DNA from 3 places in the Arthrobacter sp. JDC6 genome. Region 1 is predicted to be linked to each of the others. Evidence: predicted binding sites of a transcription regulator. Region 1 holds the regulator's gene; each other region holds the start of a gene.
What was found. Region 1 encodes HrcA, which represses chaperone genes, less so after heat shock. Its sites were predicted from a motif close to TTNGCACTCGNNNNNNNCGAGTGCNAA; they were not measured.

Region 1 (9,449 bases):
GGCGCCGACTATCCGGTACTCCGCGACGCCCTCGAAAAGCTCATGCTCAACGACGCCGCGCTGGTTTACGAACCGGAAACCTCGGCTGCCCTCGGCTTCGGGTTCCGCGTGGGCTTCCTGGGTCTCCTGCACCTCGAGATCACCCGCGAACGCCTGGAGCGCGAATACAACCTCGACCTCATCTCCACCGCACCGAACGTGGAATACGAGGTGACCCTGGAGGACAAGAAGGTGGTCCGGGTGACCAACCCCAGCGAGTACCCCACCGGGAAGATCGCCGAGGTACGCGAGCCCATGGTCTCCGCCACCATCCTGGCCCCCAACGAATTTGTCGGCGCCATCATGGAACTGTGCCAGTCCCGCCGCGGCGTCATGGGCGGCATGGACTACCTTTCCGAGGACCGGGTGGAAATCCGCTACCGCCTGCCGTTGGCGGAAATCGTCTTCGACTTCTTCGACATCCTGAAATCCAAGACCCGGGGCTACGGCTCGCTGGACTGGAAGGCCGACGGCGAGCAGGCCGCCGACCTGGTGAAGGTGGACATCATGCTCCAGGGCGAACAGGTGGACGCGTTCAGCGCCATCACGCACCGGGACAAGGCGTACGCCTACGGCGTGATGATGACCGGCAAGCTGCGCGAACTGATTCCCCGCCAGCAGTTCGAAGTGCCCATCCAGGCCGCGATCGGTTCCAGGATCATCGCCCGCGAAAGCATCCGCGCCATCCGCAAGGACGTGCTGGCCAAGTGCTACGGCGGTGACATCTCGCGGAAGCGCAAGCTGCTGGAGAAGCAAAAAGAAGGCAAGAAGCGCATGAAGATGGTGGGCACAGTGGAGGTGCCGCAGGAAGCGTTCATCGCCGCCCTGACCACCGACGAATCGAAGGACAAGGCCAAGAAGAAGTGACCACCGCACAGCGGGGGACCCGCTGATGCCCAGCGTTCTTCCCCTCGGCGACCCGGCGCCGTCGGACGGTCTGCTGCCTGCCCAGGCAGCGGACGGTGCGGCGGCCCGGGCTTTCGGGTTGTACGTCCACATCCCGTTCTGCGCTGTGCGCTGCGGCTACTGCGACTTCAACACCTACACCGCCACGGAACTTGGCGGCGGAGCGTCCCAGGACGCATACGCCCAGACCGCCGTGTCCGAGGTGTCGCTGGCGGCTGCTGTGCTGTCACGTTCAGGGCTGCCGGACCGGAAGCTCAGCACCGTCTTCTTTGGCGGCGGCACGCCCACGCTGCTGCCGGCCGATGACCTCGCCCTGATCCTCCGGGCCGCCATCGACCAATGGGGCATTGACGACGGCGCCGAGGTCACCACCGAAGCCAACCCCGATTCCGTCACGCCGGAGTCCCTTGCCGTCCTCAAGGACGCCGGGTTCACCAGGGTGTCCTTTGGGATGCAGTCCGCGGTTCCGCACGTGCTCAAGGTGCTGGACCGGACCCATACGCCCAGCCGGGTGCCGCAGGTGGTGCAGTGGGCGCGCGAGGCAGGACTGGCTGTCAGCCTGGACCTGATTTACGGGACGCCGGGGGAGTCGCTGGCCGACTGGCGGCACTCCCTCGAAACGGCGCTTTCCTACGGGCCGGACCACATCAGCGCCTACGCGCTGATCGTTGAGGAGGGCACCAAGCTGGCCGCGCAGATGCGCCGCGGCGAAGTCCCGGGAATCGACGACGACGACCACGCCGACAAGTACGAGCTCGCCGACCAGCTGATCACCGAAGCCGGACTTGGCTGGTACGAGGTCAGCAACTGGGCGCGGACTCCGGAGCAGGCCTGCCGCCACAACCTCGCATACTGGCGGGGTGACGACTGGTGGGGCATCGGCCCGGGCGCGCACTCACACATGGGCGGGGTCCGCTGGTGGAACGTCAAGCACCCGTCCGCTTACGCGAACCGGCTGTCGCAGGGGCTTTCGCCCGCCGCCGGCAGGGAAACCCTGGACGCGGAAACAAGGAACCTGGAGCGGGTCATGCTGGAGGCCCGCCTCCAGTCGGGACTGGATGTCTCAACGCTGAGTGCCGGGGGACGCCACGAGGTGGCCGGACTGATCGCAGCCGGCCTGGTTGATCCTGCTGCCGCATTCCGCGGACGCCTGGTCCTGACCCTCAAGGGCAGGCTCTTGGCAGACGCAGTAGTCCGCCGCATCCTGCCGGACTAGAGCCGGCCCGCGGGCAGTTGCCCTTACTTGATCCAGCGCAGGTTGTACTGGTAGCGGTGCGGCTGGCCCCGGTTGACGTGGATCCCTGCCGCGACGGAGAAGCACGTGAGCGCCACCCAGATCAGCGTGGCAATGACCGCGAAGATGTTCCCGACGTAGGGGACGAACACCAGGATGTTGGCCAGCACCGCGGCGATGGTGGGCGGCAGGCTGAAGTTCAGCGCTTCCTTGGATTCCTGGGCGGTAAATGGCCCGCGGTCACGGAAGATCAAGTAGATCAGCAGCGAGGGGACGCACCCCAGGATCCCGCCGAAGTGCGCCAGCGTCGCCCACTGGCGGTCTTCGCTGGCCGTAAGCGGCAGGGCGTTGGCGGGGACGCCATGGTACTCGGAACGGCCCTGGCCGTCCCTGTGATCACGTGCGTTTTCTGCCACAGTCTGTTCCTTCGAAGGTGCAAGTGGTGCTGACTACAATTCCGGCGCGGTGCGCAGTGCCTCAGGAAACAAGGAACCGCACTACCAAGAATACTGGTTCCCGGGACGCCGTCCGCCCTTCACGGCACGGTCAGGAAATCGATGACTTCCTCGACCCTGCCCAGCAGCGACGCTTCGAGGTCCGCGTACGTGCGCACGGCGCCCAGCAGCTTCTGCCATCCCAGGCCGACATCTTCCTTGGTGGCGTGGGGCCAGCCGAAGGCTTTCAGGATCCCCGTCTTCCAGTCCTGCCCGCGGGGCACGGCCGGCCATTTGTCGATGCCAAGGACAGCGGGCCGGATCGCCTGCCAGACGTCCACGTAGGGGTGACCGACGATCAGGACGTTGCCGGCGGCGCCCGGGGAGGCCATGACGGCATCCGCGATGCGGGACTCCTTGGAGTCAGGAACCAGGTGGTCCACCAGGACGCCGAGACGGCGGCCGGGCCCCGGCCTGAAGTCCGCGACGGCTGCGGCAAGGTCGTCAATGCCGTGCAGGGGCTCGACGACGATGCCCTCCACCCGGAGGTCGTCTCCCCAGACCTTTTCCACCAGTTCGGCGTCGTGCTTGCCTTCCACCCAGATCCGGCTGGCCTTGGCCACCTGGGCGCGTTGGCCGGCGACCCGAACGGACCCCGAGGCCGTCCTGCCCGCCGCGGGACCGGCAGCGGCCGGCCGGGGGGCGGGTGGCATCAGCCGGATCGGCCGGCCCTCCAGGAGGAAGCCGAACCCAAGGCGGAAGGAACGCGATTTTCCCCGGCGGTCCTCCAGCGCCACCACATGCATGCCGCCGGATTTCTCCACCCGGGTCACGGCACCCACCCAGCCTGACTGCACTTCCTCGAGCACCATGCCGCGCTCCACGGGGACCTCCGGCAGTTCCGTCCGTGCGGGAGCGGATATGCCGCGTGGGCCCCAGTTCCGGTAATCCATGGATTTGATCCGCCTAGCGCTAGTGTTCAACTCCGCAATTTCGCCCGGAGCGGTACCAATGCTAACAACGGGCCGAGGCATAATAGACTGTTAGCACTTAGGCATGTCGAGTGCTAACCCTGGGTTGCATCGGGAGGGGCATGCGCCCCGAACCATGGATGGAGGTGGAGAGTGAGCGAGCCACGCAAGCTGGAAGTACTGCGGGCCATCGTGGAGGACTACGTCCACTCCCGCGAGCCGGTTGGGTCCAAGGCCCTGGTGGAGCGGCATCATCTTGGTGTTTCCAGCGCCACCATCCGCAATGACATGGCCGCACTGGAGGACGAGGGGCTGATCACCGCCCCGCACACCAGTGCCGGCCGGATTCCCACGGACAAGGGCTACCGGCTCTTTGTGGACCAAATCTCGGCTGTCAAGCCGCTCTCGGCCGCCGAACGCCGCGCCATCCAGTCCCTGCTCGAAGGCGCGGACGACCTCGACGACGTGCTGGAGAGGACCGTCCGGCTGCTGTCGCAGCTGACCAACCAGGTTGCCGTGGTGCAGTATCCGCACCTGAGCAGGGCACTGGTCCGGCACATCGAATTCGTCCTGCTCGCCCCGCGCAAGGTCCTCGTCGTCCTGATCGCCAACAGCGGCAAGGTGGAGCAGCGGGTGATCGACGTCGGGCAGGACCTTGGCGACGACGCACTGGCTGAACTGCGCACCCGGTTCCTCGGTGCACTGGGCGGAACACCGCTGCGCCAACTGGCCCAGGCGCTGCCCGCCGTCGTCGCCGCCACCCCGCACCCGCAGCGGCAGGCGGCACACGCATTGGCGCTCGGGCTGGAGGGCCTGGCGCAAAACAGCCGGGAGGACCGGATGGTCATGGCCGGCACCGCCAACCTGGCCAGGTCCAACGTCGACTTCCCCCTCAGCATCGGCCCGGTGCTCGAGGCGCTGGAGGAACAGGTGGTGATGCTGCGGCTGTTGAGCGAAATGGCCCAGGACCACCGCGGCGTCGCTGTCAGCATCGGACGGGAGAACCCGTACGACGGCCTTGCCGAGGCCTCCGTGGTGGCCACTGCCTACGGTCCGGACAGCTCGGCGAAAGTAGGCATCCTCGGGCCCACCCGGATGGATTACCCCACCACCATGGCCGCCGTCAGGGCAGTGGCGCGCTACCTTTCCAGGATTTTGGGGCCCTGACTCTTGGCCGCCGGAGCGCGCTTCGGCCGGAAAGCAAGAGCTGGGCCGCCCAACTGAACGCAGTACAACAAGGAAGAGATACGAACTTTGAGCAGCCACTATGACGTCCTTGGAGTCTCACCCGAAGCGACGGGTGAAGAAATCAAAAAGGCCTACCGCAAGCTGGCCCGCACCCTACACCCGGACGTAAACCCCGGTGCGGACGCATCGGAACGGTTCAAGGCAGTAACTCACGCCTACGAGGTGCTTTCGGACCCCCAGAAGCGCCGGATCTACGACACCACCGGCAATGAGAACGGCACCGACAACGGTTTCGGCGGCGCAGGCTACGCGGGCCAGGGCTTCGCGTTCCAGGACATTTTCGACACCTTCTTCGGCGCCGGCGGCACGTCCGGTCCCGCTTCCCGTATCCGCCGCGGCCAGGATGCCCTGATCAGCGTACGGATCGACCTCCGCGACGCCGTATTCGGCGTGAACAAGAAACTCGAAGTGGACACCGCCGTGGTCTGCCCCACCTGTGACGGATCCTGTTGCCGCCCCGGCACCCATCCGGAACGCTGCGACATCTGCGGCGGCAGCGGACAGGTCCAGCGGGCCGTCCGCTCCATCCTCGGCCAGGTCATGACGGCCGCCCCCTGCGGCACCTGCGAAGGTTTCGGCACCGTCATCAAGGATCCCTGCAACGAGTGCAGCGGCCAGGGCCGTATCCGCAGCCGCCGGTCGCTGACCATCAAGGTCCCTGCCGGTGTGGCCACCGGAACCCGGATCCAGCTCTCCGGCCAGGGCGAGGCCGGCCCCGCGGGCGGTCCGGCCGGCGACCTGTACGTGGAGATCCGCGTCAACAATGACGCCACCTACGTGCGGGAGGGCGACGACCTGCACGCCACCCTGCACATCCCCATGACGGCAGCCGCCCTGGGCACGGATGTCAGCCTGGAAACCTTCGACGGCACGCAGGAGATCGACGTCAAGCCCGGTACCCAGTCGGGGGAGATCATCACCCTGCGCGGCCTCGGCGTCACCCACCTGAGGGGCTACGGCCGCGGCGACCTGAAGGTCCACCTCCAGGTGGACACCCCGGCCAAGCTCGACCCCGCGCAGGAGGACCTCCTGCGCCAACTGGCCAAGCTCCGTGGTGAACAGATCACCGAGGGCAAGCTCGCTGCCAGCGGCGGCATGTTCGCCAAGCTCCGGGACCGGCTCGGTAACCTGTAGCGGTGAGCAACCCCGTCTTCTTCACGCCCCCCGGTTCGCTGGCCGGGATGGCGGCCGGCCAACTCTTTGTCCTCGACGGGGCGGAGGCGCGGCATGCCGTCACCGTCAAACGGCTGTCTCCCGGCGAAGCGGTGGACATCGTCGACGGCGCCGGCACCCGGATGACCGGGAAGGTGGTGTCCGCCGCTCCCTCCGCACTCGAAGTGGAATGCGGGACGCTGACCGTTGAAGACAGGCCGGACGTCCGGCTGGTGCTGGTACAGGCCCTCGCCAAGGGGGACCGCGATGAGCTGGCCATCGAGACGGCCACGGAACTGGGCATCGACGCCGTCATACCCTGGCAGTCCGAACGGTCAATCGTCCGCTGGAAGGGCGACCGCGCAGCCCGGGCCCATGCCAAATGGGAATCCTCAGTGGCCGCGGCCGCCAAGCAGGCACGGCGCGCCTGGATCCCCGAAGTGCGGTCCGCCGTCGACACTGCCGGGCTTTCCGCTGCCGTGGAAGCTGCCGACCTCGCTGTCATCCTGCATGAGGACGCCGTTCGGCCGCTGCGCACCGTCCTTGAAGCATGGCAAGGGAAAGCAGGCTCCGGACCCCGGGAAATCCTGCTCATCGTCGGTCCGGAGGGCGGCATCAGCCAGCGGGAGGTAACGAAACTCTGCGATAAGGGCGCCGTGACCGCCCTCCTGGGGCACCATGTCCTGCGGTCCTCCACGGCCGGCCCGGCCGCCGTCGTGCTTGCCAGCGACGTCCTTGGCCGGTGGACGGCTACCGGACCTTAAAGGACCTCGTGTCCTCGTTCCGGTCCGGTTCCCCGCCGGAGCCGGCCTGGGCCACCCGCAGCATGTAATCGCCCGGCGGAAGATTCAGGGCCAGGGTGAAGACGCCGGCCTGCCCCTGTTCGGACGCAGCCGTGGTTTCACCCGCCAGGAACGGTGCTTTGCTGCCGCCGTCCGTAGACTGCAGGATCTGCCAGCGGAGCTTCGCCCCGGGCGATGTGCTGCGGCCGGTAATCTTCACGCTCCCGCCGGGCACTTCGGCGTTCTCCTGGGGATCAATGATCCAGACGGGCGCCACCAGGCCCGCGGCGCGGGTCATCAGGGCCCCGAGCTGCACTTTGCCGAAGGCCACGTAGTCCGTGTGGCCGTCCACGAGGATCCGGACCCGGATCTGCTGGCCGGTGTCGATCAGGCCCGAACTGGCGGCGGCAGCGGTTGCCGTGTAGATCAGCTGCTGGATGGCCCGGGCAGCCATGTCGGCATCGAGGTTGCTGTTGAAAGCGTCCGAGGAGACGTCGACGGTGATGACGTCCTTGCCGGAGATTGAGGTGGCAAGTTTGTCCGGGTTCTGCCAGGGCGTGAAGAAGTCAGGGTCCAGCGGCTTCTCGGACATCATGGCCCGCAGGGCGCGGGTGACCGGGTTCTCCTGTTCAGGGACGTCGCGGAATTCCCGGTAAAGAAAGATGTTCCCGCCGCTGCGGCCGATCCAGTAGACCGGCGCCTTGTTGGAGGACTGTGCGGTTTCCAGCGGGGCGCTGGTGGACAGCGTGTCCGGCATGGTGCCGCCCGTTGCCGGCACCGAGGCGATGGTGCCGGTGGGTGAGGGGCCGCCCTCGGCCGTGCAGCCCGCAAGGACCGGAACCAGGACCAGGATTCCTGCAAGGACGGCGGGGCGCAGACGGCCCATCGGTCGTCCTGCCCTTTCGGGCGCAGAGGTTTCCGGCACTGTCCTGCCCTTGTCCTTTCCTGGCGTGGCGGGCCGATCCCCCTGGCGGCCTGGTGTTCCAGCAGATGCTGGATTTCCAGCATTGCACAGCGGCGCGGCCGCCCAGCCGCTCTTTGCCTCCGCGGGCACAACTGCAACGGGAACGATATGAGGCCGATATGAAGTTGATACCTAAGGACGTCCCGTCACCCTCCGGACGGGTTGCAGCCGCTGCTCCATGGCGGCCTGGTATCCGGCCCGGCCCCGCGCTGGCGTAAGATAAAGGGATCGCTGGGGCCAGGAGCACCGTCCAACGGGCGCCGGCATCAGCGAACGCAAACATTGATGTCGATCTTCGAGGGGACCACGGGCCTGCGGGCCAGCACCATGACTGAATCAGCAAATGGTAAGCGCCGGCTCAATACGGGCGAAGGCAGTCCGGGTGAATTCCCGCACTCCCTGCCCGGCACCCGGACTGAAGTAGTCCTCTTTGAGAACTCCGACCAGATGGTTCAATCACTCGGCAGCCATGACGAGGCGTTGCGGTTCATCGAAGAGCAGTTCCCCGCCGTCAACTTCCATGCCCGGGGTAATGAACTGTCCATCAACGGACCCGCCGGTGATGTTCCCCGGATCATGCGGCTCCTGCAGGAAGTCCGTGGCCTGGTGGCCCGCGGCACGGTCATCACTCCTGCTGTGCTGCAGCAACTGGTGTCCCTCCTGCGCACGCAGTCACTGCAGAATCCCGTGGATGTGCTCACCCACGACATCCTCTCCAGCCGCGGCAGGACCATCCGGCCCAAGACGCTGAACCAGAAGAACTATGTTGACGCCATCGACGCCAACACCGTGATCTTCGGCATTGGTCCGGCCGGCACCGGCAAGACGTACCTGGCCATGGCAAAAGCCGTCCAGGCGCTGCAGCAAAAAGAGGTCAGCCGGATCATCCTGACCCGCCCCGCGGTGGAAGCGGGGGAGCGGCTTGGTTTCCTCCCCGGCACGCTCAGCGACAAGATCGACCCCTACCTCCGGCCGCTCTACGACGCCCTGCACGACATGATGGACCCCGAATCCATTCCGCGCCTGATGGCGGCCGGCACCATTGAAGTGGCACCCCTGGCCTACATGCGCGGCCGGACGCTTAACGACGCCTTCATCATCCTTGACGAGGCGCAGAACACCACGCCGGAACAGATGAAGATGTTCCTCACCCGGCTCGGTTTCGGATCCAAGATGGTGGTCACCGGAGACGTCACCCAGGTGGACCTGCCGTTTGGGACGCGTTCCGGGCTGCGGATCGTTGAGGAAATCCTGCAGGGAATCGACGGCGTGAGCTTCTCGGTCCTGGATGCCGCCGACGTGGTGCGGCACCGGCTGGTCGGGGACATCGTCAACGCGTACAGCATCTGGGATGAAGCCCAGCGGAGCCGGCTCAAGCATTCAGCCGGCCGGGAAAAACGGGGGGAACACGCGTGAGCATCGAGGTGAACAACGAGTCCGGCGTCCAGGTGGATGAGTCGGAGCTCGTGGCACTGTCGCGGTACATTTTTGAGCAGCTCTACATTCATCCGCAGGCCGAACTGTCCATCCTCCTCGTGGATGAGACGGCCATGGAGAAGCTGCACATTGAACTGATGGACGAACCGGGTGCCACCGACGTGCTCTCGGTTCCCATGGACGAATTGACCCCGGGAACGCCCGACCGGCCCACCCCGCAGGGCATGCTGGGTGACATTGCCATCTGCCCGCAGGTTGCAAAGGTTCAGGCCCGGAACGCCG
Region 2 (10,292 bases), 750 kb from region 1:
CAAGCAGGACACCTGCAATGAATGCCTGCTCAGAAGCAGTGGCTGCCGCCATCAGCGTCCGGAGGGTGGCCGCCCGCTCCGCGCCCGATCCGGTACCCGCCGTGGCAAGCAGCCGGTCCAGGGCAGCGTCCACGTCGGCCAGGGTGAGGGTTGGTTCGACGGCGGGTTCCTCCTTGGCCGCCGCCACGGCACTCCATCCGACGCCCACGCGTCCCTGGCGGGGCTTGGCAACCAGCCAGCCCACCGCCGTCGGGATTTCCGCCGGCTCAAGCCGGCCCAGCAGCTGGGCCAGCGCATCCACCTTGGCCAGCCGGGAGCGGGTGGAGGTGACGGCCTCCGCGGTGTTGACGAGCTCAAGGAGCAGCATGGCACCATCCTGCCACGGCACTGGACAGGGCCGGAGCCCCGTTCCAGACTTGGTGGATGGGCAACATCGTCGCGAACCTGTTCATCACCCTGGACGGCGTCTACCAGGCGCCCGGCGGCCGCGAGGAAGACAGCGAGGGCGGGTTCAACCTTGGCGGCTGGCAGGCACCGGTCTCCGACGACGAATCCGGCGCCGCCATTGCGGCTGGAATAGCGCGGATGGATGCCCTGCTCCTTGGCAGGAAGACCTACGACATCTTTGCCGCCTACTGGCCCCAGCAGTCCGGGGACATCGCGGACACGCTCAACCGGATACCCAAGTTTGTGGTGTCCAGCTCCTTGTCCGATCCGGCATGGGCCGGCACCACCGTGCTGCCGGATGCCGCGGCGGCGGGCGGGCTCCGGGACGAGTACCAGCAGGTGCACATGTTCGGCAGTGGCGTCCTCATCCGGTCCCTGCTGGAGGCGCAAGTGCTGGACCGCCTTCATCTCTGGCTGTATCCGGTCACCCTGGGGCAGGGCAAGCGGCTCTTCGACGCCGGGACGGTCCCCTCAACATTCCGCCTCGCCGAGCCGGTACGCAGCTACCCCAAGGGAGCCGTGTCGTTGGTCTACGAGCCTGCGGGCGGAGTCGAAACCGCCGAGATGGCGGCTACGTAGCACCCGGAACACAGAAAACCGGCCCAGCTGGTGCTGGACCGGTTTTCTGTATGTGAAGACGGGCAGGATCAGTGGCTGTGGCCTGCGTGCTCGTCCTCTTCGGCCGGCTTCTCCACGACAAGGGTCTCGGTGGTGAGAACCAGCGCGGCGATGGAGGCCGCGTTGCGGAGGGCTGCACGGGTGACCTTGACGGGGTCGATGACGCCCGCAGCGATCAGGTCCTCGTACTCGCCGGACTTGGCGTTGAACCCGTTGTTGATTTCCAGGTCGGCAACCTTGGAGGTGACCACGTAACCGTCGAAGCCGGCGTTCTGGGCGATCCAGCGCAGGGGCTGGACCAGTGCGCGGCGGACAATGCCGACGGCCGCGGCAGCGTCGCCTTCGAGGGCGTTGACGGCGGCGTCCTCATCCAGTGCCTTGAGGGCGTGGATCAGGGCCGAGCCACCGCCGGCCACGATGCCTTCTTCGAGGGCAGCGCGGGTGGAGGACACTGCGTCCTCGATGCGGTGCTTCTTTTCCTTCAGCTCAACCTCGGTTGCGGCACCCACCTTGATGACGCCGATGCCGCCGGCCAGCTTGGCCAGCCGCTCCTGGAGCTTTTCGCGGTCCCAGTCGGAATCGGTGCGGGTAACCTCGGCGCGCAGCTGGGCAACGCGTGCGGCCACGTCCTCGGCCGAGCCTGCGCCGTCGACGATGGTGGTGTTGTCCTTGGTGACGGTGATGCGGCGGGCGGTACCCAGCACCTCCAGGCCAACGGTGTCCAGGCTCAGGCCCAGTTCCGGGGAGACAACCTGCGCACCGGTGAGGGTGGCGATGTCCTGCAGCATGGCCTTGCGGCGGTCGCCGAAGCCGGGAGCCTTGACGGCAACAACGTTCAGGGTGCCGCGGATGCGGTTGACGATGAGCGTGGACAGGGCCTCGCCCTCGACGTCCTCGGCGATGATGAACAGCGGCTTGGAAGCCTGCAGTGCCTTTTCCAGCAGCGGCAGGAATTCCTGGATCGAGGAGATCTTGCCCTGGTTGATCAGGATAAGGGCGTCCTCGAGGACTGCTTCCTGGCGTTCCGCGTCGGTGACGAAGTACGGGGACAGGTAGCCCTTGTCGAACTGCATGCCCTCGGTGAGGACCAGTTCGGTCTGGGTGGTGGAGGACTCTTCGATGGTGATGACGCCATCCTTGCCCACCTTCCCAAAGGCCTCGGCGAGCAGTTCGCCGATTTCGTCGCTCTGGGCCGAGATGGCGGCAACGTTAGCCACCTGGGTGCCTTCGACCGGGCGGGCGTTTTCGAGCAGGCGGGCAGCCACGGCTTCAACCGCAACTTCGATGCCGCGCTTGATCTGGCCGGGAGCGGCGCCGGCAGCAACGTTGCGCAGGCCTTCCTTGACCAGGGCCTGGGCCAGGACCGTGGCGGTGGTGGTGCCGTCGCCGGCAACGTCGTTGGTCTTGGTGGCTACTTCCTTGGCCAGCTGCGCGCCAAGGTTCTCGTAGGGATCGTCAAGTTCCACTTCACGGGCGATGGTGACGCCGTCATTCGTGATGGTGGGGGCGCCCCACTTCTTGTCCAGGACGACGTTGCGGCCGCGGGGGCCGAGCGTCACCTTGACGGTGTTCGCGAGCTTATCGATGCCGGCCTCAAGGGACCGGCGGGCAGCGTCGTTAAACGCAAGCTGCTTTGCCATGGTTTTGTCCTTTCAAAGACAGAAACCCCGCACTGCCGGCCAGCATGAGCATGGCCGGCGGCACGGGGATCCGGAAGAGTTACTTGACGACGACAGCCAGGACGTCGCGGGCGGACAGCACCAGGTACTCGGTGCCGCCGGTCTTGACTTCGGTTCCGCCGTACTTGGAGTAGATGACGACGTCGCCAACGGCAACGTCAACCGGAACCCGCTGGCCGTCTTCGAAGCGGCCGGGGCCTACTGCAACAACTTCGCCTTCCTGCGGCTTCTCCTGGGCGGAGTCCGGGATGACCAGGCCTGAAGCCGTGGTCTGCTCGGCTTCGAGCGGGCGGACAACAATACGATCCTCAAGAGGCTTAATAGAGACCGACACTCGGACCTCTCCTTTTCGTCAGCAAAATTCGTGGACTGGAAAGCTTTCCGCCGTGGCTGGCAAACCGTCGTCGCGGTGCCGGCAGCAGCCTGGCTGGCAGCTCTTCATGTGTTAGCACCCTCCTAGGGAGAGTGCTAATGAAGACTCTATGTAAGGGTTAGCACTCGGTCAAGGTGAGTGCCAACGTTTCGTCATCGGCGTAAGGCTTTTCGGGCTCCGGCCGACGGCGGTCCAGGGCGGCAAACATGCTTCCCTAACGGCCCAGGTCGTCGAAGTCCACGTCCTCGCCACCGTCGGCCTCGCCGCCTCCCTGCTGACGTTTCCGGTAAAGCACCCAACCGGCCCCGGCTGCGGTGAGTACGGCAACAACGAGGAAGAAAATGCTCCCGGCCCGTGCGCCGTCGTACAACCCGCGGATGTCCCGCGCCTCCTGCGTGTTGTCGTGGATGTCGTTGCCGCCCACCGAATAAACGGTGGCGTTGAACGTGTCCAGCAGGAAAATGATCACCAACAGGGCGATGCACACCACGGCCACCACGGCCGCGGCGATCAGGGTTGGACGGGCAAACCTAGCCACACCGCGGTCCCTGGGTCGATGTTCGCCGGTCTCCCCTGGGGCTGCGCTGTCATCCATGGTTTCAACAGTATCCGCATCCCGGCAGCCGTCCTCCACTAGGCTGGAAACCATGCCCCACGCTCCCCAGGACCAGATCGCACCCCTGTTGACCCCCGAAGGCTGGGAGTTGCTGGCATCGCTGGGCCCCTACCGCGAAGAGGACGCGTTTGAGCTCAATTCGGCGCTCCGGAAAGCCGGCCACCCGGGCGAACTTGTATCCGCCGTCCTGACGCAGTCCAGGCTGCGGACCAGGGCCGAGGCGAAGTTTGGTGAGTTCGCCCGCCAGATGCTTTTCACCCAGGCAGGCCTTGAGCAGGCCACCCGGCTGAACGTCGCCGCACACCACGCGCAGCGGTTCGCCGCAGCCGGGATCCGGCAAGTGGCGGACCTGGGCTGCGGTCTTGGTGCCGACGCCATGGCCCTGGCTTCCCTGGACATCACCGTCACCGCCGTGGAGATGGATGAAACCACCGCCGCCTGCGCCACCATGAACCTCATCCCCTTCCCCAATGCCACGGTGGTCCACGCGGACGCGGCATCGGTCCCGCTGGAGGGGATCGACGGCGTCTGGCTGGATCCGGCACGCCGCGTCACTTCCACGTCGGGGACCAAGCGGATCTGGGACCCGGAGGCGTTCTCACCGCCGTTGTCCTTCGTGGAGTCGCTGGCGGCCGGGGGGAAGGCGGTGGGCGTGAAGATGGGCCCGGGCATGCCCCACGAGTCCGTGCCCACGGGATGCGAAGCCCAGTGGGTGTCGGTGGCCGGGGACGTGACCGAGGTGACCCTCTGGTTCAACGCCGTGCGCAGGCCCGGGGTCCGCCGGGCGGCCCTGGTCCTGGGGTCCCAGGGGCCCGCCGAGCTGACCAGCGCAGAGGACTTCGGCGCCGGCCCGGCCGCTCCGGTGGGACCCGTGGAGGGTTACCTGTACGAACCCGACGGCGCCGTGATCCGTGCCGGGCTGGTTGCCGACGTGGCGCTGCAGCTCGGCGGGCACCTGGTGGATGAACACATTGCCTACATCTGTGCCGCGGAACTTCTGGACATCCCGTTCGCCAAGGCTTACAGGGTCCTGGAAGTCATGCCCTACAACGTCAAGGCACTCAAGGCCTGGGTGAAGGAGGAGGGGATCACCGTGCTGGACATCAAGAAGCGCGGCACAGCGGTGACCCCGGAAGAGCTGCGGAAGCAGCTCCTCCCGCAGGGCAAGGGCGCCGCCAAAAAGGGTTCCGCCAGGACGGCCACGCTGGTCCTGACTCGCATCGGCGAGGACCGCGTGGCCATCGTGGTGGAACCGGTGTAAACGCCTACTGGGCGCGCATGAACTCCTCGGCTGCCCGGACCTGTTCCGCGGTGGGGCGCACTCCCGTGTACAGCACAAACTGTTCCAGGGCCTGGATGGTGGCAACCTCCGCACCGGTGATGACGTGCTTGCCTGCCGCGCGGGCGGCCCGGATCAGCGGCGTCTCGGCGGGCAGTGCCACCACGTCGAAGACCACGCGTGCGGCCTCGATGGCCTCCGCGGGGAAGGACAGGCTGTCCGCTTCGGCGCCGCCCGCCATGCCGATGGGGGTGACGTTGATGATCATGTCCGCCGTCCCGCCGTCGAGCGCTGCACGCCACTGGAAACCGTACTGGCCTGCGAGCGCACGGCCGGCGGCCTCGTTCCGGGCGATGACGGTGACGTCCTTGAAACCGGCGTCCCGGAGCGCGGCGACGGTGGCTTTGGCCATCCCGCCCGCCCCCTGGACCAGCACGGAATAGTCGGTGGGGACCCCGTTGGATGCCAGCAGCTGCTCAATGGCCGTGTAGTCGGTGTTGTACGCCTTGAGGTGGCCGTCGGTGTTCACGATGGTGTTCACGGAGTCGATGGCCTTGGCGGACGGGTCCATCTCGTCCACCAGCGCGATGACGTCTTCCTTGTACGGCATGGAGATGGCACAGCCGCGGATGCCCAGGCCCCGCACTCCGGCGATGGCCTGTTCCAGGTTGGTGGGCGCGAACGCCTTGTAGATCCAGTTCAGGCCCAGCTGCCCGTACAGATGGTTGTGGAAGCGGGTCCCGTTGTTGCTGGGGCGGGCCGACAGCGAGATGCAGAGGGTCATGTCTTTATTCAGAATGGGCACCAGACCATTAAACGCGTTCCAGCCATCGTGCGGGGTCCCCGGTCCGGGGCAGGAGTCAGAGGTCAGGGGCAGCCGGTTCCCGCGGGGAAAGGCCCGACGCCGGCGGGCAGCTTCCCGGGAGCAGGCGCCTTTCCTGCCAGCACGGCCACCAGCGCATCAAAGGCGGCGTCGGTGCGGCCGTACAGCGCCAGCTTCACCGGAGCCGTGGAGTTTTGGAGCGGCCAGGGGGCATCCAGGGCCACGGCAATGTCCCCGGCCGCTGGATTCCCGCCGAAGCCGATGAGGTTCACCAGCGGTCCTGATCCAACTGCGAGGCCGGCACGTGCGGCGGCGGCTTCGAAGCGCTCCCGGTCCCCCGGTCCCCCGCCGGCAACGCGCACCGCACCGGGCACCAGGGGCCCGCTGCAGGGACCGGAGACAACCGTCACGGCCGACGCCGAGACCCGCGCCGACAACGCCGCACCGCTTCCGGCCGGGGCACCTGTGCCGGCTGTTCCGGCAGGCGGCGTAGTCCGGGCATGCCAGATCATCATGGTGGCCACCCGCTGCGCGGCCTCATCCAGCCGGGAGATGGGAAGCGTGCCGGCGGCCAGGGCCTGGAGGATGGCGGCGTGCGCCTGTTCCACGTCCGCGGGCATCAGCAACAGGTCGGCGCCGGCTCCCAAAGCTTTTACGGCTGCTGCGCCGGCGGGGTACTGCTTGTCCACGGCTCCCATGTTGAGGGCGTCCGTCACGGCTACACCTTTGAATCCGAGCTCCCTCATCGCGGCGTAGCTCGGTGCGGAGAGCGACGCCGGCACACCGGGCTCCAGCGCAGGCACAGCGATGTGGCCCGTCATGACGACCGGCAGGCCCGCGGCCACGGCCGCCTGGAAGGGTTTCCAGTCCCGGGCCCGGAGCTGGTCGATGCCGGCCGGCTGGACCGGGAGGCTGAGGTGGGAGTCCGCGGTCACCGAGCCGTGGCCGGGAAAGTGCTTGACGGTGGGAAGCACGCCGGCGTCCAGCATGCCCTGGGCGAAGGCGACCCCGTGGGCTGCGGCGGCGGCAGGATCCGCGGACATGGAGCGCGCGCCGATGGTGGGGTCGCTGGGCCCGATGGTCACGTCGGTATCCGGCGCGAAGTCGAGGTCGAATCCCAGCGGCACCAGCTCGCCGGCGAGGCCCTTTCCTGCTTCCCGGGTCAGGGCCGGGTTGCCGGCCGCTCCGTAGCTCATGGGCGTGGGCCATTCAGTCAGGGGCTGCCCCAGGCGTGCCACGGCGCCCCCTTCCTGGTCCACGCCGATGATCCCGGGCCACCGCCGGCCGCCGGCGGCGACAGCCTGCTGCAGCCGCTGGTTCACCGCGCCCATGGCGGCAACGTCCACGTTCCCCTGCTGATCGCGTGGCACGTTGTCGCCCATGATGATGGATCCGGCCAGGTGCAGCCGCTGGATGAGCGCGGCGTGCGCCTCCACCTGGTTGCCCTTGAAGAACGGGAGCAGAACCTGCCCGGCCTTCTCCTCCGGAGTCATGGCTGCCACGGCCGCGACGGCGGCGTCCTGGTCGCGCTGCTCCGGGCCCCACCCCAGGGGGCGGGAGCCTGCGTCAGGTGAGGCAGAAGCGGTGGGAGGCGCCGTCGTCGTACTTGCCGATGCCGAAGGGGCCCCGGTGGGCCCGGAGGACGACGACGGCGGGGCTGCGGTTGGGGAGGCTGTGCAGGAGGCCAGCGCCAGGGCCGACAGGGCCAGGAGGAGCGGGAAGGATTTGGCGGGAGTGGTTTTGGCAGGTCTGTGACGCGTGGGGAACGGGGCCATCAATACGATGCTACCCCTGCACTAGACTTGAACCACCCGTTCGCCTGCCGGCATCAGCCTGTGAGCGGCATCAGCCAGCGGCAAACCGGACAGTGAGGAAACGTGTGAAGATCGACTTCGCCCCATCGAGGCAGTCAACCCTCGGTGTTGAGTGGGAGCTTGCCCTGGTGGACGGAAAGACGGGCGAGCTCGCATCCGTGGCCAACCAGGTGCTCCGCGGAGTTGCTTCCCGCCACCCGGAACTCAACGAAGACGACGAACATCCGCACATCAAGCAGGAACTGCTGCTGAACACCGTGGAACTGGTCACCGGCATCTGCGAAACAGCTGCCGAGGCCAAGGAAGACCTCAGCCGGTCCGTTGCCGCCGTCCGCGAAATCACCGATCCCATGGGCGTGGAACTCTTCTGCGCCGGCAGCCACCCGTTCAGCCCGCCGCAGCTGCAGCCCGTGACGGACAAGGCCCGCTACGCCAAACTCATCGACCGCACCCAGTGGTGGGGCCGGCAGATGGTCATTTACGGCGTTCACGTGCACGTAGGACTGGACCGCCGGGACAAGGCACTCCCCGTCCTGGATGGCCTGGTCAACTACTTCCCGCACTTCCAGGCGCTCTCCGCATCCAGCCCCTTCTGGGGCGGCGAGGATACCGGCTACGCCTCCCAGCGGGCCCTGATGTTCCAGCAGCTTCCCACCGCCGGCCTGCCCTTCCAGTTCAAATCCTGGGAGGAATACGAGTCCTATGTGCAGGACATGTTCACCACCGGCGTGATCGACACCATCTCTGAGATCCGCTGGGACATCCGGCCGGTGCCCGCGCTTGGCACCATCGAGATGCGCATCTGCGACGGCCTGGCCACGTTGGAGGAAGTGGGTGCCATTGCGGCCCTCACCCAATGCCTGGTGGACGAGTTCTCCACCACCCTGGACAACGGCGGCACCATTCCCACCATGCCGCCCTGGCACGTGCAGGAGAACAAGTGGCGCGCCGCCCGCTACGGCATGGACGCCATCATCATCCTGGACGCCGCAGGGCGGGAACAGCTGGTCACCGAGCACCTGCTGGAGACGCTGAACCGGCTGGAGCCGGTGGCGGCCAAGCTGCGCTGCGCCGACGAGCTTGCCGACGTCGAGAAGATCATCCGCCGCGGCGCCGGGTACCAGCGCCAGCGCCGCGTGGCCGCGGAAAATGGCGGGAACCTCCAGGCCGTGGTGCTGGACCTGGTCAAGCAGATGCGGAACGGCCCCACCGCGTAACGTGCTCCTGCCCGAAGTGGGGCACTTCGGCACGGACACGCCGGCCGCCATCGTGATGTACGACGGCGGAGCCCGCCAAAGTGCCCCGCGACGGTTCGCTTTCCCCCGGCGCTCTGCCGTCAGGCCGGCAGCGACACCAATGTAACCGGCATTGACGAGTCCGGGGCGAAGGCGATTCCACTGGGTTCGACGCCGGCCATCACCAGCTGTGCGCCGAGGGCGGCCACCATGGCGCCGTTGTCAGTGCAGAGGTCCAGGGGCGGCACGTGCAGCCGGATGCCGGCGGACGCGCACCGCTGCCCGGTCAGTTCCCGCAGCCGCGAGTTGGCCGCCACTCCCCCACCCAGCAGGACATCCTTGATGCCGTACTCGCGGCAGGCCAGCACCGCCTTGGACGAAATCACGTCCACCACGGCTTCCTGGAAGGCGGCCGCGATGTCAGCCACGGGGATCTCTTCGCCGCGGGCCTCGAACTGCTCCACGCACCGGGCCACTGCCGTCTTGAGGCCGCTGAAGGACCAGTCATACCGGTGCGGCCCCGGCTCATCCGCCGTGCCCATGTACTTGGGCTGGGTGAGGCCGCGGGGGAAGCGGATGGCCTTGGGATTGCCGCCGCGGGCCACCTTGTCGATCGCAGGGCCGCCCGGGTAGCCAAGACCCAGGATGCGTGCCACTTTGTCGTAGGCCTCGCCGGCGGCGTCGTCGATGGTGGAGCCCAGGAGCTCCACGTCGCTGGTGATGGTCCTGATCCGCAGGATTTCGGTGTGGCCGCCGGACACCAGCAGGGCGCCCAGGTTCTCCGGCAGCTCCTGCTTCCGGCCGTTGGCGCGGTCATCCAGCAGCCCCACGCCCACGTGCGCCACCAGGTGGTTGATCGCGTACAGCGGCTTCCCGGTGGCGACGGCCAGCGCCTTGGCAGCGCAGACACCCACCATGAGTGCGCCGGCCAGCCCGGGCCCGGATGTGACGGCGATGGCGTCCACCTCGTCAAGGCTCACGCCTGCGTCTGCCAGCGCCTGATCGAGCGTGGGGACGAACGCGTCCAAGTGGGCGCGCGAGGCGATCTCGGGGATGACGCCGCCAAAGCGGACGTGCTCGTCCATGGAGGAGGAGACGGTGTTGGTCAGGAGGGTGGTGCCGCGGACGATGCCCACGCCGGTTTCGTCGCAGGATGATTCGATCCCCAGCACCAGGGGCTGTGAGCGGTTCATTGCCGGCCTGCTTCCGTTGCTTGGTGGCCATCAGTTTCCGGTGCGGCCAGCTGGAGCCGCATGATGAGCGCATCCACGCCGTCGCGGTAGTAGCGGGGGCGGATGTGGATCTGTTCGAAGCCGAACCGCACGTACAGCTGCTGCGCCCGCGGGTTGTCGGCGCGGACCTCAAGCAGGACATCGGCGGCACCGCGGTGCCTGGCCTCGGCGATGAG
Region 3 (10,292 bases), 1.5 Mb from region 1:
GGGAAAACGCTTACCGAAACTTCTTGACGTGAGCATGCCGGGCGCGACACAATCACTTCATCACTCGAGAAAACGGTTTCTGATCTTCGCCGGTCCGCGCATCACGGCGACCCCGGCGCACAAGGAGCCCATCCGGAAGGAACATCAATGACGATTCCAGTCGTAAGCCGGCGCCGCTTCCAGCTGGGCGCGGCCGCGCTGGCCCTCTCCATCCTGGCCACCGGCTGCGGGGCCCCCGGCGGTTCAGGCGACAACGGCCAGGTGACCTTGCGGTTCGCCTGGTGGGGCAATGAATACCTGAACGCACAGACAAACAAGGTCATCGCGGCCTTTGAGGCATCGCACCCGAACATCAAGATCAAAGCGGAGCCGGGAGAATGGTCCAGCTACTGGGACAAGCTGGCAACGAAGACCGCCGCCAACGATGCGCCCGACGTCATCCAGATGGACCAGAAATACATCGCCGAATACGGCGGCCGCGGGGCGCTGATGGACCTGTCCAGGCAAAACGGCATCGATACCTCAAAACTGGACAAGGAAGCGCTTGCGTCGGGCCAGTACGGGGGCGCCCAGTACGGGCTGAGCACAGGCCGGAACGCCTATGTCATCATGGCCAACACGAAAGTGTTCCAGGCAGCGGGAGTGCCCGTGCCGGACGACAAGACCTGGACGTGGAAAGACTTCGTGGACACGGCGGCGAAGATCAGCGCAGCAGGTGACGGGAAGAGTTACGGGGCCGCTTATGGCAGCAACGAAGCCGACCTGATCATCTGGCTGCGCCAGCACGGCGAGAATTTGTACTCAGGGGACGGCAAGCTCGACTTTGAAGCCGCGACTGCAGCGTCCTTCTGGGAACGGATCAAGGAACAGCGCGACTCCAAGGCCAGCCCGGCGGCCACCGTGGCAACCGAGGATGCAGGGGCAGGACTGGAGGAAAGCCTGTTCGGAACAAACCGGGTGGCCATGGCCTGGTGGTGGACCAACCAGCTTGGTTCCCTTGAAGCCACCACCGGCAGCAGCATAAAGATACTGCGGGCCCCCAGCGTCGACGGCGCCTCGGCCGGCAATGGCATGTACTACAAGCCCACCATGTTCTGGTCTGCATCCTCCCGTTCGAAGCATTCCCAGCAGGCCGCGGAGTTCATCAACTACCTCACCAACAGTCCGGAGGCGGGCGCCATCCTGATGACCGACAGGGGCGTCCCCACCAATCCGGACATCGTTTCGGGCATCACCCCGCAGCTTAAGCCGGCTGACACCACCGTGGTTGGATTCCTGAAGGACATAGCCCCGGACATCAAGGACGCACCGCCTGTCCCGCCCGTGGGTGCAGGGAGCGTCCAGAACGTCATCAGGAGGTACACGGATGAAGTGCTGTACGACCGGATGACCCCGCAGGCCGCGGCGGAAGCCTTCAAGAAGGAAGTCCAGGGGATGCTGGATTCGGCCCGGAAGTAACTCCCCTCCCACAGCTCCTTGTCCAGGCGGCCAAGCCGGCACAGGCCGCATCCGTGGCCGGGAACAAAACCTCCGGCACAAAAGTGCGGCCCCCTCGCAAACGAGGGGGCCGCACTTTGCGGTTGGCGGGAGAGGTCCCGGCAGGAGGGCTTAGAAGCCGCCCATGCCTCCCATGCCGCCCATGTCGTCTCCGCCTGCGGGGGCGGCGTTCTTCTCCGGCTTGTCAGCCACCACTGCTTCGGTGGTGAGGAACAGGCCAGCGATGGAAGCCGCGTTCTGCAGGGCAGATCGGGTTACCTTGACGGGGTCGTTGACGCCGGCAGCCAGCAGGTCGACGTATTCGCCGGTGGCTGCGTTCAGGCCGTGGCCTGCGGGCAGGCCGCGGACCTTGTCCACCACGACGCCCGGCTCGAGGCCGGCGTTGAAGGCGATCTGCTTCAGCGGGGCGTCGATGGCAACGCGGACGATGTTGGCGCCGGTTGCTTCGTCGCCGGAGAGCTGCAGGTTGGCGAATGCCTTGGCACCGGCCTGGATGAGGGCCACGCCGCCACCGGCCACGATGCCTTCTTCAACTGCAGCCTTGGCGTTGCGGACTGCGTCCTCGATGCGGTGCTTGCGCTCCTTGAGCTCAACCTCGGTGGCGGCACCGGCCTTGATGACTGCAACGCCGCCGGCCAGCTTGGCCAGCCGCTCCTGCAGCTTCTCGCGGTCGTAGTCGGAGTCCGAATTCTCAATCTCGGCGCGGATCTGGGAAACGCGGCCGGCGATCTGGTCGGCGTCGCCGGCACCTTCAACGATGGTGGTCTCGTCCTTGGTGACAACAACCTTGCGGGCCTGGCCCAGGAGTTCCAGGCCGGCGTTCTCCAGCTTGAGTCCAACCTCTTCGGAGATGACCTGGCCGCCGGTGAGGACGGCGATGTCGGCCAGCTGGGCCTTGCGGCGGTCGCCGAAGCCCGGAGCCTTGACGGCGACAGACTTGAAGGTGCCACGGATCTTGTTGACGATCAGGGTGGCCAGGGCCTCGCCCTCGATGTCCTCGGCAATGATCAGCAGCGGCTTGTTGGACTGCATGACCTTTTCCAGGACAGCAACCAGTTCCTTGACGTTGGAGATCTTGGAGTTGACGATCAGGATGTACGGATCCTCAAGGACCGTTTCCTGGCGCTCGGCGTCCGTGACGAAGTAGGCGGAGATGTAGCCCTTGTCGAAGCGCATGCCTTCGGTGAGCTCGAGCTCCAGGCCGAAGGTGTTGGACTCCTCGACCGTGATAACGCCTTCCTTGCCCACCTTGTCCAGGGCTTCGGCGATGAGGGCACCGATTTCGTCGTCACCGGCGGAGATGGAGGCGGTGGCCGCGATCTCTTCCTTGGTTTCGATTTCCTTGGCGGAAGCCAGGAGTTCGCGGGTGACAGCCTCGACGGCCTTCTCGATGCCGCGCTTGAGGGACAGCGGGTCGGCGCCGGCGGCAACGTTGCGCAGGCCTTCCTTGACCAGGGCCTGTGCCAGGACGGTGGCCGTGGTGGTGCCGTCGCCGGCAACATCGTCGGTCTTCTTGGCAACTTCCTTGACCAGCTCAGCGCCGATCTTCTCGTAAGGATCGTCCAGCTCGATCTCCTTGGCGATGGAAACACCATCGTTGGTGATCGTGGGGGCGCCCCACTTCTTTTCGAGGACGACGTTGCGTCCACGCGGGCCGAGGGTGACCTTAACGGCGTCGGCGAGGGTGTTCAGGCCACGCTCAAGGCCGCGGCGTGCCTCTTCATCAAATGCAATGATCTTGGCCATAACGGCAGTAGTCCTTTCGGGACAGTCGTTAAGAATGAACCTTCGCTGCAGTGCCCGCGACGGACGATCCTTTGACGGCGGCCTCTGTATGCCTCCGGGAGGGGATCTCACTGAAGTGAGGTGTTTCTTTCGCTCCTCGTCCGGTGCCCCGCGCCGCCGGCCGGAACCAGGCTTTGCTTTAGCAGTCGGTACGTCAGAGTGCTAACTCAATAATTAGCACTCCCCAGGTGAGAGTGCAAGCGAAAAGACGCCGGACGGGCGGGTAGGGGCAGCGGCTTCGCCCAGGGCGATCAGCTTGAATGTCCGGCCGTCTCCCGGCCGGTGGGGGTGGGGTTGTTCTCGGGGCCGTAGGTGAATACGGAGAAAACGGCGGTGGTGATATCCCCGTTGGCGTCGAAGGCAACCGGTCCTGACTCGCCGTCGTAATTGATGTCCGGATTGGCAGCAAGGCCGCCCAGGCACTCCTTGTACGTCAGGCACGGGGCGGGCGGGGCTGTTGCCCCCGGGGCAGGCGTCCCTGCGGAGGGCGTCCCGTCGGACGTGGTCCTGCCTGATGCGGCGCCACCCGAAACCGGAACCAGGTTGGCGGCGATGGAGCGTCCGGCATCGTCCTGGGCCCTTGCCGCCGCCAGGGCCGCCAGGGTCACGGCGTCGTAGGTTTCAGCAGCATACGAGACGTCCTTCAGGGAAGGATCAACGGCCAGGAGCTTTCCCTGGAAGGCGGCGGTGGGCAGTTGGCCCGGGACGACGGCGCGGGCGCCGTCCAGGGCCCGGGAGGGGAGCCCTGATCCGTAGCGGGCAAAGGCGCCATCGCTGAGGAGAATCTTTGAACCCCTGAGGCCGGAGTTGTTCAGCTCGGCCAACGCGCCCTGCGCCCCTTCCCGGGCAACCAGGACCACGGCGTCCGGGCTGGCCTTGGCTGCGGAGCGTGCGGCTTCGGCGGCGGCGCCGGGCTTGAAGGCGGCTCCGGGCAGGACCGTCAGGCCGGACTGTTGCGCGGCTTTCGTGACGGCAGCCGACAGGTCCTTGCCGTAGGCACCTTCCTGGTACACCACGGTGATGCTGGCGGCCCCGGCGTCCTTGGCGAGTTTGGCCAGCACAGGACCTTGCGCGACGTCGGCCGCGGCCGTCCGGAAGTAGTAGCCTCCGCTGGCGATCCCGGAGAGGGCGGCAGCGGTGTTGGCCGGCGAGATGAGGGGTATGCGTGCGTGGGACAGGATGTCCACGGCGGCGGCCGCGTGGCTGGAATCGGTGGGTCCAATGACCACGTCCGCCTTGGCGGCCACCAGGTCCTTGGCCTGGCCTGCGGCTTCCTGGTCCGGATGCGCCGGCAGCAGCTCCACCGGCCGGCCTTTGTGTCCGCCGGCGGCGTTGATTTCCTGGATGGCCAGCTTGGCGGCCGCCAGCTGGGGCGCATTAAGGAAGGCATTGCCGCCGGTGTTGTCCAGGATCAGGCCCACCCGGAGGACGCCATCGCCGGAGGCTTCGACCGGGTCCACCCTGGCGTTGCCGCCGGCGCCCGAACATGCTGTGACCGCGAGGACTGCCCCCAGGGAAACGGCCAGCGCCGCTCGGCCGCGGACCGGGAAACGGTAAAACGGCATCACTGGGCGGGCCGGACGTTTTCTGCCTGGGGACCTTTTTCGCCCTCCCCGACTTCCAGCTGCACCCTCTGCCCCTCATCCAGTGCGCGGTAGCCCTCCCCCTGGATCGCGGACCAGTGGACAAAAACGTCATCACCGGAGCCGTCAACGGTGATGAAGCCATAGCCCTTTTCAGCGTTGAACCATTTGACGGTTCCCAGTGCCATGATGAACAACTCTTTCCGTTGGGGTTATACAGCCGTGGGCGGAGCGGGTGCGGCTAGCGGTATCCGGGGCCAAGCACCACCACGAGCGGCACCTGGAATTCGGTGCTGTTCACCACGGTGGGGATGTTGAGCAGCCCGGCAAGCGCCTGTGCGTTTGCCAGTTGCTGGGGGCCGGAGTAGAAGATCACGGAGGATTTCTGCGGGGCGCCGGACCAGTTGCCTACCTGGCCGAGGCGCCATCCGTCCGCCTGGACGGTTCCGGCCACCCGGCTGGCCAGCCCTGCCGTGCCTGCCGCGTTGTAAACCGCCACTGCCTGCGTCCTGTCGACGGCTGCCTCCCGGGTGGCGGAAGGTGTGGCCTGGGGCTCCGGGTCACTGCTTTGGGTTGGTTCAGACGAAGCAGACGGAGACGGCGAAGCAGGAGGCGCGGATGCCTGCGTGGCCGATGGGGTGGTTCCGGTTCCGGCCAGCGGAGCTGACTCCACGCTCGCCGATGCCTGGCTCGCGGTGGCGCTGAATCCCATCTTGGGAAGGATCAGGAAGGACACCAGCCCTATGGCAAGGGCCGCCATCCCCACTACCAGGATGGGCCACAGCCGCACCCGGGACGGGGCCGAGGCCGTCCGGTGGACACCTTGTCGCGACGCGGCCTCCGGGACCTTGTCGAATTCATCGCGGGCGTATCTGGTCATGGTGGAAGGACATCCTTGTTGATTGCGGCTGTTGTCCCGGCCTGGGGGTTGTTAAGCGTCGGATCCCAGGCGCCGGGCAGTGCGCGCACGGTGGCGCGACGTACGTAGTCTACGCAATCTCTTCACCAGCATGGGATCGTGTGCCAGCGCATCCTCGCGGTCGATCAGTGCGTTCAGGAGCTGGTAGTAATGGGTCGCGGAGAGGTCAAAGAGGTCGCGGATGGCCTGCTCCTTGGCCCCTGCGTACTTCCACCATTGCCGTTCCAGGGCCAGCATCTGCTGTTCGCGCTCGGAGAGGGAGGACTCACGGAGGGTGAAATCCGCCAAAAGGGACTTCCGTGGATCCTGCTCCGGCAGGTGTTCCCGGGCCGGTTCCGCCACGGCACACTCCTTCGCTGGTTACGGTAAATGTCTTACCCCCATGCTACCGGTCGAATAACACCGGTGTCATTCGCGCCCCGCGCCTGCACCGGCCCGGTGCCGCGGGCGGGCGTCCCCCGATGGCCTGCAAGAATGGAACGATGTTTGAATCGGATGCGCTGTTCGAGCTGCAGCAGGACCCGGCGGACGACACCCGCTTCGCTGACCTGGCTGACCTGCCCCTGGCGGAGCTCATGGCGCCGGACTGGGCCGCGGCCCTGCAGGGAGTGGAGGGCAAGCTCCGGTCGGTCCTGGCCTTCCTGGCTGCTGAAGAGGCGGCCGGGCACCAACTCCTGCCGCCGCCGTCGAACGTCCTGCGCGCCTTCCGCCAGCCGCTCGCCGGCGTCAAGGTCCTCATCGTGGGCCAGGACCCCTACCCCACCCCGGGGCACGCAGTCGGGCTGTCGTTTTCCGTCGATGCCCGCACACGCCCCCTCCCCCGCAGCCTGGTGAACATCTACCGCGAACTCGAATCGGACCTCGGCATTCCGCCGCGCGTCCATGGCGACCTGTCGGCATGGACGGAGCAGGGCGTGCTGCTCCTGAACCGGGTACTCACGGTCAGGGCAGGATCTGCTGGGTCCCACCGGGGCAAAGGCTGGGAGGACATTACGACGGCGGCCGTCACCGCCCTGGCATGCCGCCGGGCCGCGGATGGGTCCAGGATGCCTTTGGTGGCGGTGTTGTGGGGCAAGGAGGCGGAGGGCCTCCAGCCGCTGCTGGCAGGCGCCCCCGCCGTCATCAGCCCGCACCCCAGCCCGCTGTCCGCCTCCCGCGGGTTCTTTGGCTCCAGGCCATTCAGCCGGGTGAACCAACTGTTGCGCGAACAGGGTGCAACGGCCGTAACCTGGGAACTCCCGCCGTCGCCCTAGCTTAGGCTTGCCTTATGAGCACCGTCCCCGCCGCCACCAGCGCCACGAAGAAGAGCCGCCCCCAGGTCACCCTGACCGTGCTGCGCAAGGAACAGCTGTCCCCGCACATGGTCCGGATCGTGGCCGGCGGGGAGGGCTTCAGCGACTTCGCCAACAACGGCTTCGTGGACCGGTACGTGAAGATCGTTTTCCCGCAGCCCGGGGTTGACTACCCCTCCCCGCTGGACCTGTGGGCCGTCCGGGAAACCATGCCGCGCGAGCAGTGGCCGTTCACCCGCACCTATACGCTGCGCTGGGTGGATCCGGAGGCGAGCGAACTCACCATCGACTTCGTGGTCCACGGCGACGAGGGCCTGGCGGGTCCATGGGCGGCAGGGGCACAGCCGGGCGAGACACTGACCTTCACCGGACCCGGCGGCGCCTACAACCCCAACCCCGAGGCCGACTGGTACCTGTTCGCCGGTGATGAGGCAGCGCTTCCTGCCATCGCCGCATGCATCGAGGCCCTGCCCGCGGAGGCAACCGGGCTTGCCTTCCTGGAGGTAGGTTCCGAGGCCGACATCCAGCCTGTTTCCGCCCCTGCCGGGCTGGAGATTACCTGGCTGGCCCGCAACGGCACACCGGCAGGTGCCAGCGACCTGCTGGTCAGGGCGGTGGCGGAGGCCGAATGGCCCACCGGCACCGTGGATGTGTTTGCACATGGCGAACGCGGCTATATGAAGGCCCTCCGCGAAATCTTCTTCAAGCAGCGCGGCCTGGACCGCCGGCAGGTGTCCCTCTCCGGTTACTGGGCGCAGGGCCGCGTGGAGGACGTCTTCCAGGCCGAGAAAAAGCTCCCGGTCGGCCAGATCTAGCGGCGGCGCGCCCGGCGCCGCTCGTTGCTTGCCAGGCTGCGGGTCAGGGGCCGGGCCAGCACGTCGCCCAGGACGATCCCGCCGGCCGTTCCCAGCACGATGGCACCGGCGCTGAGCATTCCTCCGGCGCCGGCCAGGATCTCGGACTCCTCAACGGTGAGGACGTACATGGACCGGAATATCGTGAGGCCGGGCAGCAGGATCAGGGCTGCGGGAACTGCCACCACCAGCTGCGGCGCACCCATCCGCAGCGCCACCACCCGTGCCAGCAGGCCAATGACGACGGCGGCCATGGCCGGGGCGAAACGGTCGCCGATGCCCAGCAGGCCGCAGCCCAGCAGCACCAGGTAGCCCGCCACGCCTACGGCTGCGGTTGGCAGCAGGAGCTTCCAGGTGGTCTGTTCCGTAATGCCGATGGCCATCACGGCGGCGGCTACGAAGATGATGAGGACCCACAGATCGTAGGCGGGCGGGAAGGTCTGGGTGACGTCGATGCGCTGCAGCCCGGTCAGCTCCCCCACCACGAAGGCAACAGCGATCCCTGCCACGATGGCGCCGAACGTCAGCAGCGTGGACAGGAACCGTCCGGCCGCCGTCACCGGGAAGCCGTTGATGGCATCCTGCACGGAGGACACCAGGCGCCCGGTGGGAAGGAGCAGCAGGATGCCGCCCACCACCACGATGGACGGCGATGCGGTGAGCCCGAACTGCCAGAGCAGCAGCGCCAGCATGGTGACCACGAAAGAGCAGCTGGCGGTGATGAAGAAGTCCGGTACGCGCCAGCGTCCCAGCTGCCGGGCCAGCAGGCTGATGCCGATATTGGCCACGAACGCAACTGCCGAGGACACCGGACCGCCGCCCAGCACGCCAACGAACACGGCGGCGAAGATGCCGAAGGCGGCCGTGACCATCCAGCGCGGATAGGGTTTCGGGCTGGTGATGGCCTCGTTCAGCCGGCGGATCGCCTCATCCCGGCCCACGCCGCCGGCCACGATGTCCGTGACCAGTTGGTGCACCTTGGCCAGGCCCGCATAGTTGTTGGTCCAGGAGCGCACCACGCGCAGCAGGGCGATCGGCGTCTGGTCCTTGGGTGCGTAGTTGATACCCACGGACTGGTTGGTGATGTCCACCTCGATGTTCTTCAGCCCCAGGGCCGCGGTGACGGCAATGATGCTGGTTTCCACTTCCAGGGCGCCGGCGCCATACCGGAACATGGTCTCGGCCAGGTGCAGGGCGAAATCCAGGGTCTTCCGGGCGGAGGTGTCCACGCCACCCACCTGGATGGTGGGGTTGGCGTAGGGACTCCCCGCCAGCCGGTCCACGATGCTCAACGGGGCGGTTGGTGGATTCTCGCCCTGCACCAGGCGGCGCAGCATCCTCTTGGCGGCAGCGTCCTGCCGAAGCTGCGCAGGGGTCAGCGGTTCAGTCTTGGGCAGGCCGTCAGTCTTTGGCCTGTGCCCTGGCCGTTCGTGCCGTTCGGTCATGCCCGCTTCCTCCCTGTACGCGGTTTATGGACGGTCAGGCTGCACGCTTCAGCGGCAACTTGCCCAGCAGCGTGCGGGCGGCGGCCGCAGCGGACCTGGCGAGCCTGTTGGCATGGAAGACGGCGGGCCGCACCGGCACGACGAAGTCTCCCACCAGCTGGACCACTTCGCCGCCAAAGCCCTTCTTGAATTCGTAGCCGCCGTGGCCTTCCTCGTCCTGGCCGGAGATGCCGAAGGTGCCGTAGAAGTTGTACCGCGGGTATCCCTTCTCGAGGGCATGCAGCATCATTCCCCAGTACAGGGAGGTTGCGCCGTTGAAGTAGATGTAGTCCTGGACGGTGCCGCCGATGACGCACACCACCTCATCGCCGTAGCAAACGAAGTGGATGGCTGCCACGGTGGCCGTCCCCACGGAGTCGGGGAACCTTTCGATGTCCTTCAGGCTCCGCTCGTAGCTGTCCACCAGGTCCTGTACCACTTTGAGCCGGTTGGCCTTCTTTTTGCTGCCGGTCTCCTCCACCTCACGGCGGAGATCTGCTGCGGTGGCTGACTCCGTTTCCAGGCGCTCAGTGATGGATTTCCGGTAGGCCGGGATGTCGATCTTCGCCATCATCAGCTTGGTGAATTCCGGGGTGGTGGTCCGGAGCAGGTGTTCGTAGTAGGCGCGTTCGCGGTAGACGAATCCTTTTTCGTCACCGGCCCGGCTCAGGGCCCCGTAGAAGTCGTCCAGGGTGTCCAGGGTGGCCTGTTCCAGGAAGACGCCGTTCTTTTCCGCTTTGCGGATGGCTTTGCGCGTCCGGTAGCTGGTGCTCATGATCAGTTCTTCGGCGTCCTGGATGCCCACCAGGTTCTTGATGAACATCCAGTTGACGTTGACGAAGTTCATGTCCAGGCCCTGGTGCTTGAACCCCAGCCGT

Region 2: a site for HrcA is predicted at 3,236-3,262, ahead of groES (co-chaperone GroES). Genes of this name have one in related genera too.
Region 3: a site for HrcA is predicted at 3,422-3,448, ahead of groL (chaperonin GroEL). Genes of this name have one in related genera too.

What each region holds. Positions count from the first base shown of each region.
Region 1 covers NZ_CM151278.1:2,084,874-2,094,322, forward strand. The annotation lists gene lepA (translation elongation factor 4) at 1-906, shown strand, start outside; gene hemW (radical SAM family heme chaperone HemW) at 932-2,161, shown strand; gene ACV095_RS09745 (DUF4870 domain-containing protein) at 2,185-2,595, opposite strand; gene ACV095_RS09750 (DUF3097 domain-containing protein) at 2,715-3,566, opposite strand; gene hrcA (heat-inducible transcriptional repressor HrcA) at 3,738-4,751, shown strand; gene dnaJ (molecular chaperone DnaJ) at 4,839-5,966, shown strand; gene ACV095_RS09765 (16S rRNA (uracil(1498)-N(3))-methyltransferase) at 5,969-6,748, shown strand; gene ACV095_RS09770 (GerMN domain-containing protein) at 6,735-7,652, opposite strand; gene ACV095_RS09775 (PhoH family protein) at 8,058-9,146, shown strand; gene ybeY (rRNA maturation RNase YbeY) at 9,143-9,449, shown strand, end outside.
Region 2 covers NZ_CM151278.1:1,330,851-1,341,142, reverse strand. The annotation lists gene ACV095_RS06315 (ATP-dependent DNA ligase) at 1-367, opposite strand, end outside; gene ACV095_RS06310 (dihydrofolate reductase family protein) at 424-1,026, shown strand; gene groL (chaperonin GroEL) at 1,095-2,705, opposite strand; gene groES (co-chaperone GroES) at 2,785-3,078, opposite strand; gene ACV095_RS06295 (DLW-39 family protein) at 3,332-3,712, opposite strand; gene ACV095_RS06290 (THUMP-like domain-containing protein) at 3,765-4,994, shown strand; gene ACV095_RS06285 (shikimate 5-dehydrogenase) at 4,999-5,796, opposite strand; gene ACV095_RS06280 (glycoside hydrolase family 3 protein) at 5,880-7,328, opposite strand; gene ACV095_RS06275 (glutamate--cysteine ligase) at 7,715-8,866, shown strand; gene tsaD (tRNA (adenosine(37)-N6)-threonylcarbamoyltransferase complex transferase subunit TsaD) at 8,986-10,077, opposite strand; gene rimI (ribosomal protein S18-alanine N-acetyltransferase) at 10,074-10,292, opposite strand, start outside.
Region 3 covers NZ_CM151278.1:3,610,437-3,620,728, forward strand. The annotation lists gene ACV095_RS16715 (ABC transporter substrate-binding protein) at 148-1,458, shown strand; gene groL (chaperonin GroEL) at 1,609-3,243, opposite strand; gene ACV095_RS16725 (ABC transporter substrate-binding protein) at 3,534-4,847, opposite strand; gene ACV095_RS16730 (cold-shock protein) at 4,847-5,053, opposite strand; gene ACV095_RS16735 (LytR C-terminal domain-containing protein) at 5,107-5,745, opposite strand; gene ACV095_RS16740 (DUF3263 domain-containing protein) at 5,797-6,126, opposite strand; gene ACV095_RS16745 (uracil-DNA glycosylase) at 6,267-7,037, shown strand; gene ACV095_RS16750 (siderophore-interacting protein) at 7,052-7,891, shown strand; gene ACV095_RS16755 (threonine/serine exporter family protein) at 7,888-9,375, opposite strand; gene ACV095_RS16760 (peptidoglycan bridge formation glycyltransferase FemA/FemB family protein) at 9,410-10,292, opposite strand, start outside.